2 linked regions of the Armatimonas rosea genome follow. The protein of the gene in region 1 interacts with the protein of each later gene in a pairwise test. Links are inferred from orthologs where the notes say so. Each region holds a gene or a part of one and is shown on either strand. Other genes may lie near its edges. The genes, in order: serC and selB.

What was found.
Region 2: the proteins of serC (region 1) and selB interact in binary tests that used the Escherichia coli proteins (3 or more experiments, as listed by UniProt). The link is inferred for Armatimonas rosea from one-to-one orthologs.

What each region holds. Positions count from the first base shown.
Region 1 is NZ_JACHGW010000005.1:210,259-216,748, reverse strand. Bases 1,463-4,461 are described here. They hold serC (3-phosphoserine/phosphohydroxythreonine transaminase), read left to right. Parts: upstream 1,463-2,420; coding sequence 2,421-3,503; downstream 3,504-4,461. Other genes in these bases: murJ (murein biosynthesis integral membrane protein MurJ), read right to left, coding at 3,472-4,461; HNQ39_RS24505 (polysaccharide deacetylase family protein), read left to right, coding at 1,463-2,424. In the rest of the region: HNQ39_RS24510 (hypothetical protein), read right to left, coding at 1-498; more of HNQ39_RS24505, read left to right, coding at 616-1,462; more of murJ, read right to left, coding at 4,462-5,187; HNQ39_RS24490 (hypothetical protein), read right to left, coding at 5,608-5,916; HNQ39_RS24485 (DUF7873 family protein), read right to left, coding at 5,920-6,490. UniProt on the Escherichia coli protein: Catalyzes the reversible conversion of 3-phosphohydroxypyruvate to phosphoserine and of 3-hydroxy-2-oxo-4-phosphonooxybutanoate to phosphohydroxythreonine. Is involved in both pyridoxine and serine biosynthesis.
Region 2 is NZ_JACHGW010000003.1:529,456-535,935, reverse strand. The notes cover bases 2,308-5,296. They hold selB (selenocysteine-specific translation elongation factor), read left to right. Parts: upstream 2,308-2,847; coding sequence 2,848-4,746; downstream 4,747-5,296. Other genes in these bases: HNQ39_RS17425 (hypothetical protein), read left to right, coding at 5,170-5,296; HNQ39_RS17430 (hypothetical protein), read left to right, coding at 4,749-5,183; HNQ39_RS17440 (zinc-binding dehydrogenase), read left to right, coding at 2,308-2,779. Outside these bases: HNQ39_RS17450 (alpha-L-rhamnosidase-related protein), read right to left, coding at 1-165; HNQ39_RS17445 (MFS transporter), read right to left, coding at 362-1,600; more of HNQ39_RS17440, read left to right, coding at 1,658-2,307; more of HNQ39_RS17425, read left to right, coding at 5,297-6,480. UniProt on the Escherichia coli protein: Translation factor necessary for the incorporation of selenocysteine into proteins. It probably replaces EF-Tu for the insertion of selenocysteine directed by the UGA codon. SelB binds GTP and GDP.

The sequences.
Region 1 (6,490 bases):
GAAGGCATAGTAGCGCCCCTCGACATAGAAGCGGTTTCCCATGGAGACACCCCCAAAGACACTCCCGCCGGCACCCGTCCGAATCCCGCTGGGGATGCTGTCGAGGATGTAGTTGGAGCGGAAGTTGGTCACCAGGAGGTTGACCGATGCCCCAAAGTAGGGTCGGGTCTTTTTCTCCTCGGAGGTCCCTCGGCGGTAGACAAGCCCGATGGGTGCCAGGAGCGCCTCGGCCTCTTTGGCACGGGAGGAGATTAGGTTGACATCGAAGTTGAGCTCGCCCTTGGAGGTCGGCGCTGCCACATCGCCGAGTCCTAGGCCTAGGTTGGTCCACGAGCCCCCAAAGCGGTCACGCACCACGCGCGAGGCGGGTGTGAAGAAGCCTAGCTGTGGCCCAAAGAGAAAGCGGCTGGACTTGCCCGACTCCTCCGCATGGGCTGGTAGAGCAACGAGTGATGCGAGTCCGATGGCCGCTACCAGGAAGAATTTATTGAGATGCATCGTTCCTTTTCCTTTTGGTTCGCGTACGGAGACGCGTCCCCGCGCAAGAGTGCGCCTTATCTATCATTGGCAAGAAACGCTCCAAACTAAAGCGGATGGTATAATTCTCTCCGAACCATGGCAAGAGAGAAATCCCCCCTTGCCGCCCCGGATTGCGTCGTCGCAGCGCTTGGCGTGGCGGCGTTTTTTTGCGCGTCGGCACAGGCACAAGATACCAATGGAAGCTACAGCGATGCCCTCAGCGAGGCAGTCGGTCGGCTTGAGTCGGGAGAGCACCCGCTGGCCCGTGCCGCACTCGCACGGGCGCTGGCAGTCGATCGCAACGAGATCTGCGGGCTCCTGGCAGTCGCGGCCCTTGCGCTCCACACCGGGGATGCCCGCCGCGCCGAGTCCGCCCTTCGGCAAGCACGCGAGCAGGAACCCGAGAACCCGCTGACCGCGCTAGGGCTGGCCCAGGCCCGCCTGCTCCTCAACGACCGGCAGGGTGCAGCGGGCTTCGCCAGCAGCGACCCCAACCTGGCGCTGTACGTTCGGCTTCTCGCGGGGGACAAGCAGGTGGCCACCGAGCTGGGCAGCGTCACCGAGAAAGAGCCCGACCCCCTGCGCCTCCAGCTCGCGGGCATGTCCGCACTCCGAGCCGGCGACGATCCCCGAGGCGTCGCGCTCCTCACGGCGCTGCTCGCGCGCCCGGAGTGGCGTGCATGTGAAGAATCCCGCGCCCTGACCCTGCCCTTTGTCGAGCGACGCATGGCAGAGGGCGGTGCCGCCGCAGTCGAGCCCCTCTCTCTCCCGGAGGCCCCGGCCAACACCCCCACCCTGCGCGGACAGGCGACCCTGACCGCAGGGACGGTCCCCCCTGGGACGGCCCTTGTCACCTACCGCGTGCCAGGCAACTACTCCGCGACTGTCAATAGCGCCCCCTATGTCACGAGCTGGAACACCACCCGGCTCGCCAACGGCCTCTATACCCTGATTGTCACTGCCTGCAACAGCCAGGGCGAGCCACTCAACGAGACCCGCCGGCTCGTCCGAATCGCCAATGGAAACCCGAGCCCGGCCCATGAAGCCAGGGTCAGCCCGGAGCTCCGTGCCGCGCTGGAGCCGCGCCTGCGTGCCCTCCTGACGCCACAGCCCAGCCGGAAAGCCGCGCACTACGCCCTCGCCGAGGCCGCAGTCCGGCAGAAAGATAGCGCCGCCGCGCTCGCCCATATCGAGTCGGTCGTGGCGATCGACCCGCAGTTTCGCTCCGCCTACGCGTCGCTCAAAGAGTACAACAAGAAGTATGTCGGGATCGGCAATGGCTACTGGCGCGGCCAGACCCCCGAGAAGCTGATCGCGCTCACCCTCGACGATGGCCCGAACCCTTTAAAGTACCGGACACCGGCCATGCTGGACATGCTCCGCAACCTCAATGTCAAGGTGACTTTCTTTGTGGTGGGCGCACGAGCAGAGGCCAACCCGGACCTGATCCGCCGCATGGACGACGAGGGCCATGAGATCGCCAACCATAGCTACACCCACCCAAACCTGACCTACCTCACCCCGGATGCGGTGCGCAAGGAGCTCTGCCGAACCAGTGTTGTCGTGCGGGATATCACCGGCAAGCGCCCGCGGTTCTACCGCCCCCCCGGCGGCAACTTCAATGGCGCGATCGCCGATGCGGCGTCGGCGCTGGGCATGCACGGAGCCTACTGGACAGTCGATGGCTTTAAGTTCGAGTACGCCCCGTTCCGCCCGGAAGACCTGACCGACTTTGTCCTGAAGAAAGTCAAGCCAGGAACCATCCTCCTCCTGCACAACGCCCCGGACAATACCATCCTTGCCCTCCCGGAGATCGTCAAGAGCCTGCGCGCCCAGGGCTACGAGTTTGTCACCATGACCGAGCTGGTCCACCGCAGCAAGGCGGCCACTCCCACAAAGCTATGAATCGAATCTACAACTTCTCTGCCGGTCCCGGCATCCTTCCCGTCTCTGTTTTAGAAGAAGCCAGCCAGGCCGTCCTTGAGTTCCAGGGCTCGGGCATGTCCATCCTCGAGCTCTCCCACCGCGGCAAGTGGTACGACCCCGTCCACGCCGAGGCACAGGAGCTGCTCCTCTCCACCCTCGGGCTCTCGGCGAGCGAGTACACGGTCGCGCTGATGGGCGGCGGGGCGAGCACGCAGTTTGCGCTCCTGCCGATGAACTTCCTGGGCGATGGCGAGACCGCGGACTATGTCGATGCGGGTGAGTGGGGTGCCAAGGCAATCGCCGAGGCAAGGCGCGTCGGGCGTGTCCATATCGCGGGCTCGTCGAAGGCGACCAACTACGACCGCCTGCCCGAGATCATCCCCTCCGGCGAGGCGAGCTACCTCCACCTGACCACCAACAACACGATCGAGGGAACCCAGGTCTTCACGCTCCCCGAGACCCAGGGCGCTCCCCTCTTCGCCGATGCCAGCTCCGATATCTTTGGGGTGGACCGCGACTACAGCCAGCTCGACCTGATCTACGCCGGGGCACAGAAGAACGCCGGCCCTGCGGGTGTCACCTTTGTGATCCTCCGCAAGTCGCTTCTGGCGGTCGCGCAGAAGAACCTCCCCCCGATGTTCTCCTACCAGGTCCAGTGCGACAAGCAGTCGCTCTACAACACGCCGCCGGTCTTCCCGATCTATGTCCTGGGCCTGACCCTCAAGTGGATCGCCGCGGAGGGTGGGGTCAAGGCGGTCGCGGCGCGCAACCAGCAGAAAGCAGCGCTGATCTACGATGCCCTGGATGCCGCGCCGAGTGTCTTTACACCCTGTGTCGCGGTCAAGGAGCACCGCTCGTGGATGAACCTCACCTTTAAGCTCGCCACCCCGGAGCTAGAGAAGGCCTTCCTCACCGAGGCACAGGCACTGGGCATGGACGGTCTCCCGGGCCACCGCAATGTGGGCGGCCTCCGCGCCAGTATCTACAACGCCTTCCCCGTCGAGGGCTGCCAGGCGCTCGCCGCGCTTATTCAGGACTTTGCGGCACGGAAGGGCTAGCCGCAGAGTCCTTGGGCTTTTTCTTGAACATGTCCCGGATGCTCCAGAGCTCCGGGACCCGCAGTAGCGCACAGACAATCCCATAGACTGCCAGCGACGCGGCGCTCGCCAGCACCGAGACCGCGATCCCCTGGAAGCGGGCACTGCCCTGGTGCTCCACGGTCGGCAGGTGCCAGAAGAGGCGCAGAAACAAAAACGCCGTGCCACTGGCGGCCAGCGCGGCCAGCGTGATCTTCAGCGCCGCGACCACCAGCCCGCGCAGGTTCAGCCCCCCCACGTGCTTCTGGAGGGTTCGGAAGAAGATCAGCATGTTCACCGTCCCCGCCAGCGAGAGCGCCAGCGCGAGGCCGTAGTTGGCCAGCCCCGGAACGCGGGGAAGAAAGGCACAGAGCCCGGTGAAGAAGAACACCATGCAGGTCGTGATCACCACGGGGGTCTTGCTGTTCTGCATGGCGTAGAACCCACGCGCCAGCACGGCCTGCGCGCTCCAGGCAAAGGTCCCCAGCGAGTAGAGCCGTAGCGCCATCGCCGAAGCGAGCAAGTTTGCGACCGTAAACGCCCCGCTGGCATCCTGGGTGAACTTTCCCTTGAAGTAGATCGCGGCGATAATCGGCTCGGCCAGGGTCGCCATCAGCAGCGAGGCGGGCATTGTCAGGAAGAGAATCCGCCGGATGCCGTAGTGGATCTCCTTGCGAAACTCCTTCCAGTTCTTCTCCGCCGCGAGCCCAGAGATGGTGGGGAAGATCACGATCGCCGATGCCTGCGCGAAGATCCCAATCGGGGCCTGGGTGAGGTTGTAGGCATTACGAAGCGCTGAGAGCGAGCCCTCCCCGGAGGCAAACGAGCCGGTGATCCAGAAACCGAGCTGCGAGAGCGAGAGCCCCAAGAGCGCGGGAAGCATGAGCTTGCCCACCTTGCGCACCCCCGGATGCCCGACCTCAAAGCTTAGCCAGAACTTCCCCCCCGTGCGCTTGAGCTCCCAGATCGGAAGGAAAAAATTCCCCGCCACGGCTCCAAAGAGCGCACCCCAGCACATCGCCGTGATGCTCCGCTGGTTCTCGGGGACAAAGAGCTGGGTGAGCCCGCCAACAATGATCAGCCCATTGTAGGCGATAGGGCCAATCGCGGGGATAAGAAACCGGTGGCGCGCATTGAGGGTGCCCATCATGAGCCCCCCGACAAAGAAGCACCACTGCGCCGGCAAGAGAATCCGCGAGAGCCGCGCCACTTGCTCCCAGGCATCGCGCTGCTCCTGCGGGGCATCATCGGGGTGTAGCAAGACCCGCCAGCCGTCCCAGAAGCTCACGGTGACTTGCTTTTGCAGCCCAAGCCCGGGGTTCATGAAGCGCCCCAGGGGAGCCGCGGCCAGCTCCATGATCAGCACGAGGACCAGAGCGATACAGGCCACGACACTCATCACGGTGCCAAAGACCTTCCAGGCATCGCGCTGCTTGCCCGCGTTCCAGTACTCGGTGAAGACCGGAACAAAGACCGTGGCGAGCGCGCCCCCGGCGACCAGGTACTGCAGAATATCGGGGATTCGGAAGGCGGCGGTGTAGATATCAGTGACGTGGTTCTGGCCAAAAACCTGGTTGATCACCATGTCTCTCACGACGCCAAGGACGCGGGAGAGGAGGACGAAGGCCATTACAAGCAGGGTATTCTTGCCCGCCGAACGTGTCATATAAGCCTTATCCTACCACAAACGAGAGAGGCCGAGAGCATGACCAGCTCCCGGCCTCGGGGTATCGTGCACTTAGCACGCCGTCACGTTTAAGAGTCGCACTCACTCGTTATAACATCTGGTTTTTCCGATAAACTACCGGCCCTCACGATGGGCCAGAGAGGAATCGAACCTCTTTCAGGCGTTCTCGGCGCGACTCGCTCGACCCGGCGATCCACGAAGAAATGCTTAGTCTAGAGCAAGAGTCTAAGTCTGTTTTGGGAAACTCTGCCGCCTCTACCAAGTTGGGCTACCCCTGCAAGGATCAGATGCAGGGGGCAGGACTCGAACCTGCACGTAGGACACAGCTCCCCGTCACGCTACTGCTAAAGCTAAGTCTGGATTGCTCCAAGCACAGTATAGCCGATACTTTGTACTCCGCTAAAGAGACTTCGCGTTCTCCAGGGAGGTGTCTTCAGGGCGGATATAGCGGACATCTTCTTCCGTCAGAGGATTGATCCAAGCACGCATCGAGAGCTCGGGCGAGAAGTGCTCGGGGGACTCTTGATAAACCTCAACTGCCCTCCAGAAATCAGGATTGGCAATACCCAATGAGAGGGTATTTGCCGTCTGGATCGTGGTGGAATTGTCTTCTAGGTACTGTCCCCAAGAACGTCCACAGTGGCAGGTGCGACGTTCAGGGAACAGGCGGACAATGTCGTGGCAGTAACCACAAAAGAGAAGTTTCATAGCCTATCCAAACAGATACTGAAAGACTTTTGCGCCCAGCTTTTGGTCGGTGACCTCCAGGCTATTTGCTTCCTCGCGGGCAAACTTCACGGCCTGCTGGAGCCGCTCGACACGCTCCGTCAGCTCGTGGATACGCTTGGCCGGCAGAGCGCCCGAGAACTTGACCGTGCGCCAGTAGCCAATCGCGACGTCTTCGTAGTAGACCTCGACCTGAGCCGGGTGGTGCTCGGTGGCCTCCGCCTTGACATGGTTGCGGGGAATCTTGCGGGTCTTGACGGTCTGTACGGGCTCGGTGGCGTAGCAGTTGGCCGATGCATCGAACTCCCAGCTCTCGGAGGCATCCAAGGTAGGGAGCTTCTTAATAAACGTATGGAGGTCCACGAGCTGCTTTTCCAGAAAGAGTAAGTAGGTCGCGGGGACATCCTTCAGAAGAACCGTGCCCTCGACCAGAACATCGGCCTTAGCCTGGCAGTTGGCCCACTCCTTGGTCGCGGTGACATCGAAGAGCCGGGTCAGCTCCTCGGTGACTTCCTTGATCACTTCCTCGGTGCGGAGCTGAACCCGCGTGGACTCG
Region 2 (6,480 bases), on another replicon or contig:
GTCCCAGAGCGGCGTCGCGCCGCCCTCGGCGGTCACTTGCAGCTGGTAGGCGGCTTGGAGTCCGGTCTCCAGGCACCAGGAAAACGGCGGGTGCGGGTCGGAGAGTGTCGTACGCTCCGGGTAGGCGAGGTAGGCCACGGTCAGGCCAAAGGGTGCAGAAGGCATGGCGTATTATACCTATTGCAAAAGTTACCGGAACCACGCGAGCCCAGACAACATGAGTGCCCAGACAACGAGTGTCCGGGCTTGAAAGGGCGACGGCTCCCTGCGGAGCCACTAGATCCGGTATTCGGTTGGCTGCGAAGGCAGCCGTCGTCCTCCTAAGCCCAGAGACTCGTTCTCAGGGGCTCATCTCTAGGCCTCATTTAGAACGCGTTCGCAAGAGCGACAAGGACGCAAGTGCCGCCGCCGCCGCGATCCCCATCAGGGGGCCGTAGCCGATATGGGCGACCGCAAGCCCCCCCAGCCACGGGGCGATCATGCGGGGCACGGCGCGGACAATGTTGTAGAGCGCCGAGTAGGTCGGGATCTTGGTGGCATCCCCTGCCAGCTCCATCATGAGGTTGTTCGCCGCGACATCCACGCCCGCCGTCGCCAGGGCCCAGAGCACGAAGACCGTGGCAAACGCGCCCCCCGACGGAGCGAGCAGGGCGAAGAGAAAGCCGCCCGCCCCGGCAATGCCCGCAAAGACAACCATCGGGTGGTTCCCCCAGCGGTCCGCGAGCCAGCCGATCAGTAGCGCGGCGACCGACCCGGCGAAGATGCTCACGGCGGTGTAGAGCGCAAGGTCCGCGTGCTCCTCCCCAAAGCGCCGGGTGGCATAGAGCGCGAGAAACGGGGACGCGACCTGCGTGAGCGCGAAGACCACCTGCGAGTAGCTCAGCCGCCGGAACCGCGCATCGCCCTGCCAGGTGGCACGCAGGTGCGCGAGATCGACGTTCTTGGCCCGCTCCGAGCCTTCGGCGGGGATACTATCGGGCTCACGCAAAAAGAGAAACGGAAGGATCGTGATCGTCAGAATGGCAAAGCCCAGCCCAAAGCCGATACCGTAGCCGCCGGGGAAGCCGCTGCCCAGAACCACGTGCCGGAGCACCCACTCGGTACCGAGGGTACAGACCCCCGCGATCCCTCCGGCGAACCCGTAGAGCCGCCCGCGCCAGTGCACGGGGATGGTCTTGCCAATCGCGGTCCAGTAGGCGGGGATATTGAAGCCCATCGAGAGCGAGTGCCCACAGAAGCCCAGAAAGGTCGCGATCACGAGCCAGTCCGGGTGGGTCTTCCCCCAGAGCGGAGAGAGGAAGGCAAGGGGCAGCAAGAAGAGCCGCTCGATAAACGCAACCCAGAACAGCCAGAGGCGCACGGTCTTGCGGCGCTGGAGCGTGCCGACAATCAGCAGGCCCGGCGCGAGGACGAGCAGCGATGAGAGCCCGTTGAGCGCGCCCAGCACGGCCGGCGACGCGCCGCAGTGCGCCAGGAACACAGGCAGGATGGTCTGGGTGGAGAAGAAGGCGATCCCCAGCGGAAACCCCACGGCATCGGCGAGGCAGATGGCAAAGTTGATTTGTTTATCGCGGCGGGTCATGGGCGTCTTGGGGCGCACTGCGGAGGATTCCCGGCACGGTGCCCCGAATAGTAGCACGAATTGGAGGCTGAAACAATGGCATTTTTAGGAAAAGCGGCAGTCCTGACCGAGGCGGGCAAGGATGTCGAGCTGATTGATATCTCGGTGGCGGCACCGGCACCCGACGACGCCGTGATCGAGGTGGTGGCGAGCGGTGTCTGTCACACGGACCTGACCATCAAGATGCAGCAGGGCGCGGGAATGAAGTTCCCGATCATCTTAGGACACGAGGGCGCGGGGATTGTGAAGGCGGTGGGGAGCAATGTCACCCACCTGAAGCCCGGTGATCCGGTCGTGATCGCCTACCGTGCGCCCTGTGGCAACTGCCCGGCGTGCCGTCGCGGCGACCCCCGTCACTGCTACATGGCCCTGCGCCCGACCACGCCCATCACGCGCACATCGGATGGGGCTGCGTGCTCGCAGGTCCTGCGCTGTGGGACGTTCTCGACCACGACGGTTGTCAATGCGAAGGCTGCGATCAAGATGCCCGAGGCCATGCCCCTCGATAAGGCCTGTCTGCTTGCCTGCGGCGTGATTACCGGGGTCGGGGCGACCATGAACACGACCACGGTCTGGCCCGGCGCGAGTGTCGCGGTGGTGGGCTGTGGCGGTGTCGGGCTCTCGGTGATCCAGGGCGCGAAGATTCAGGGTGCGAAGACCATTATCGGCGTCGATGTGAACCCCACCAAGCTAGAGTGGGCCAAGAACTTTGGCGCGACCCACGTGGTCAATGCCCGCGACGGTGACCCCGTCGCCGCGGTGCGCAATCTCGTGACCGACGACTGGCCTGGCTACGAGGGCGGCGTGGACTTTGCCTTCGAGGCGACCGGTCTGATGCCCTGTATCGAGCAAGCGGTGCGCATGGTGAACTACAACGGGACGGCAGTCAACATTGGCTTCCCCGGTAAAGACGCTGAAGTGACCCTGAACGTGGGCAATATCGACACGGGGGTCTACTGGAACAAGGTGAACCTGCGTGTGTGCCACTGCGGCGACGCTCTCCCGAGCCACGACTTCCCGCTCCTGGCCCAGCTCTACCTGGAGGGTCGCCTGAACCTGGATGCGATGGTCACGGGCTATGTCAAGCTCGACGAGGTGGAGCATGCGTTCCACACGATGGAGACGGGCAACGTGATTCGGAGCGTGATTCGGCTCTGAACCCATCCCCTGGCCCCTTCCCTACCGCAGGGAAGGGGTTGGGGATGGGTTCGGATACAATACCCCCGATGCGCCATCTCATCATCGGAACCGCCGGGCACGTAGACCACGGCAAGACAACCCTCATCCGTGCCCTCACCGGCACCAACACCGACCGGCTCGCGGAGGAGCAGGCGCGGGGCATGACCATCGACCTGGGCTTTGCCTTCCTCTCCCTCCCCGGCGAGCTTGAGGCCGGCATTGTCGATGTCCCCGGCCACGAGCGCTTTGTCAAGAACATGCTCGCCGGCGCGGGCGGGGTCGATGTGGCTCTGCTCGTGATCGCCGCCGACGAAGGCCCGATGCCGCAGACCCGCGAGCACCTGGATATTCTTACCGTCCTCGGAGTGACCGTCGCCGTGGTCGCCCTGACCAAGACCGACCTCGCCGACCCCGATATCCAAGAGCTCGCCGAGCTAGAGACCCGCGAGTTGCTCGCCAAGACGCCGCTCAAAGACGCCGTGATTGTCCCCGTGAGCGCCCAGACGGGCGCGGGGCTCGACGCGCTCAAGCAAGCGCTGGCAGAGGCGGCAGCTAAGGCCCCCCAGCGCGATGCAAGTGCGCCCGTGCGCCTACCCGTGGACCGGGTCTTCTCCCTGCCCGGAGTCGGCACCGTGGTCACGGGCACCCTGGTCTCGGGGACGCTCCACGCCGGCGATGCTGTGGCGCTGGAGCCGCAGGGGCAGGTGAGCAAGGCGCGCACCCTCCAGAGCCATAGCCAGAAGATCGAGACCGCCGAGCCGGGGATGCGGGTCGCGGTAAACCTGCCGGGGATCGAGGTCGGGGAGCTGGAGCGCGGGGCCGTGCTCTGTGCACCTGGGAGCCTCGCCGCGTCCACGCTCCTTGATGCCCGCCTCTCGGTCTTGCCGTCGGCCACCAAGCCCCTGCGCCACCGGGAGCGCGTTCGTCTACACCTGGGCACGGGGGAGATTCTGGCGCGGCTCGTGCTGCTCGAAGGGGTGGAGCTCTTGCCCGGAAGCGACGATATTCCCGTCCAGCTTCTCTGTGAGAGCCCGGCGGCACCGGCGCGTGGGGAGCGCTTTGTGGTGCGCACCTACTCCCCGGCGCGCGCGGTCGGCGGTGGGACCATAGTCGATCCGACGCCCAGCCGCAAGTACCGGCGCGGCGATGCGGCGGCCCTCGCGCTCTTTGAGGCACGCGGCACGGGTGCGCCCGACGAGGCGGTCTATGCCCAGCTCAGCTCCAAGCACGCCGAGTTCACCGCCAAGGAGCTCAGCGCCGCTGTCGGCTTCCCCGCCGACGACGCCCTCGAAGCGCTCGCCGATGCGGGCCGGGCGATCGTGATCGGGGGGACGCACTACCTCAGCGACGAAGCCGGGCGGCGCTTGCGCGAGACGGCCAAGAAGACGCTAGAGCAGTTCCACCGCCAGAACCCCTACAAGCGCGCCATGCCCCGCGAGAACCTCCGCATCCCGCTCAGCAAGGCCGCCACCGTGAAAGATTTCCAGGCGCTGGTCGCCTACCTCAGCAACGAAGGCGTCCTCCTCACGGTCGGTACCAAGGGGGTTCACCTCCCCGAGCACGAGGTGGTCCTCCCCGAGAACTGGAAGCAGCCCGCGGCGCACATCCTCTCGGTCTTTCAGGCCGCCCAGTACGCCCCCCCCTTCCCCGGCGACTTCGCCGCCACCTACCCGCGCGATGTCCATGTCCCGACCATCCTTGCGATCCTCTGTGAGCGCGACGAGCTGGTCAAGATCGCCGACAACCTCTACCTCAGTGCGGAGGCAATCGCGGAGGCCAAGCAAGCCATCCGCAAGCTCGCCAGCACGCCCGAGGGCATCACGGTCGGGGGCCTGCGCGATGCCATTGGCAGCTCCCGAAAGATCGTCCTCCCGCTGCTCGAATACCTCGACGGCGTCCGCTTCACCCACCGTGTCGGCGACACCCGCACCCTCGCGGAGCCGTAGCCATGATCCGCTCCTGCTTGTGGATTATCGGGGTGCTTGTCGCTCTTGGGCTCCTCGGTGCCTTTTTGTTTGCAAAGGCCATGGAGCTGAGCGTCACCTACATCGTCTGGCAGACCAAGACATCGCCCGATGGCAAGTTCAAGGCGGTCGCCCACTACGCCGATGGGGGAGCCACATCGAGGTTCTTCACGGACGTTAGCATTGTCCCTGCGGGCTTTGACACGCCCGAAAAAACAGAGCGTGCGCTCGACTATCCTAACACTGTCTTCTACAGCGAGCTCCCCGGTGACAAGATTACGCTTGTCTGGACGCAACCACGGACGCTTCTGATCCGTTATCCTAAGGGAAAGCCGATCCCCCACTTTACGCCGTCGGTTCAGGTAGACGGCCAGACGTTCCAGATCGAGAAGAAAGAAGCTGCCGATGAAACGCCGTGAGCTCCTCCTTGGAACCCTTGGGTTCGCTTTGCCCCTTGCCAGCGACGCGGAAGCCCAGACGCAGCCACCAAGACCCAGCCCCGAGGAACTTGCCCAGAGGAAGGCCGATGTTGCCCTGCTGAACCGCCCGCTCCGCACGGCTCTTCAGACCCTCCCCGAGGCGCAGCTCCCCCAGAACGGGCTCTGGCTGATTGTCAACGATGATGCGCCGCCCGCCCAAATCACGCGTCTCCAGCAAGAGCAGTGGCGCTCCCAAAACGTGGACTACGCGAAGCTCCGGGCGGCGATGGACCTCACTAGCTTAGAGGGCATCACCAAGAGCTACGGGCGCGTGCGGCGGCGCTTTGGGAGAATTATCGCGCTGGTTCCCGAGACCATGACCGTGCTTCATGCCGACCCGAAGCTTGGGGACAGCGTGCCCCTCGGCGAGCTGGTGAGCGAAGACCCTCTCGGTGCCCTCATGGCGACTCTCAGCGACTCACAGTTCGATGCCCTGCTCGCCAAGGGCCTGACGTTTGGCCAGCTCACGCCCGACCAGGCGAGCCTGCTTACCAAAGCCCTCCCGAACCCCCTGCGTGCCGCGCCAAGCGATATCAAACCCGGTGTCTTGGACTATCGGATCTTTCAGCAAGGCTTTCCCGCCGACCAGCGCAAAGCGCTCCAGGAGCGTGCAGAAACACAGACCCTGCTCTACCAGTCCAAGCTAAAAACCTTCAGCGAGCGCGAGATTCGTAGCGGCCTACGTCTGCGCCTCTACCAGAGTCCTTCGTTCTCGTTTGATGTTCCAGGCAAGGACGGCTATGGTTTCGGACTTAATCTTGAGAGTGGCGAGTGGCAGGGCGAGAAGTGGGCGCTGCAGAACGGTGGGCAGAAGGACTACGGAAAACAGCAAGAGGGTCTGCAAAGTATCGAGCGGTACTTGAAGTCTGAGAGTCCCAACCAGCTCAAGCCCTCGGAGCTTTCGTGGGAGCTGCCTGCCCTCATGCGAGCCATCTCTCTGGGAAGCGTCAAGACGGTTGGGGACATCGTGAAGCAAGCCGCCGCGATCTCGCGACTGGAGCTCTTCTGTGACCCGCGCTTTGCCGCCCAGAGCGTGCTCCTGCTGGGCGAGGCGAGCCTGGAAGTGCCGCTCAGTGAGCTTCTCAAGGCACTGACCCTCTCGCTCTGCGGCACCTGGCGACGGCTTGGACCGGGCTTTATGCTCACCCACCACACGCAAGGCAGGGCGCAGATTCATGCGGTTCAGTCGCAGATCGTCAAGCGCTGGCGGGAGCGTGCCAAGGGTATTGGTAAGTCC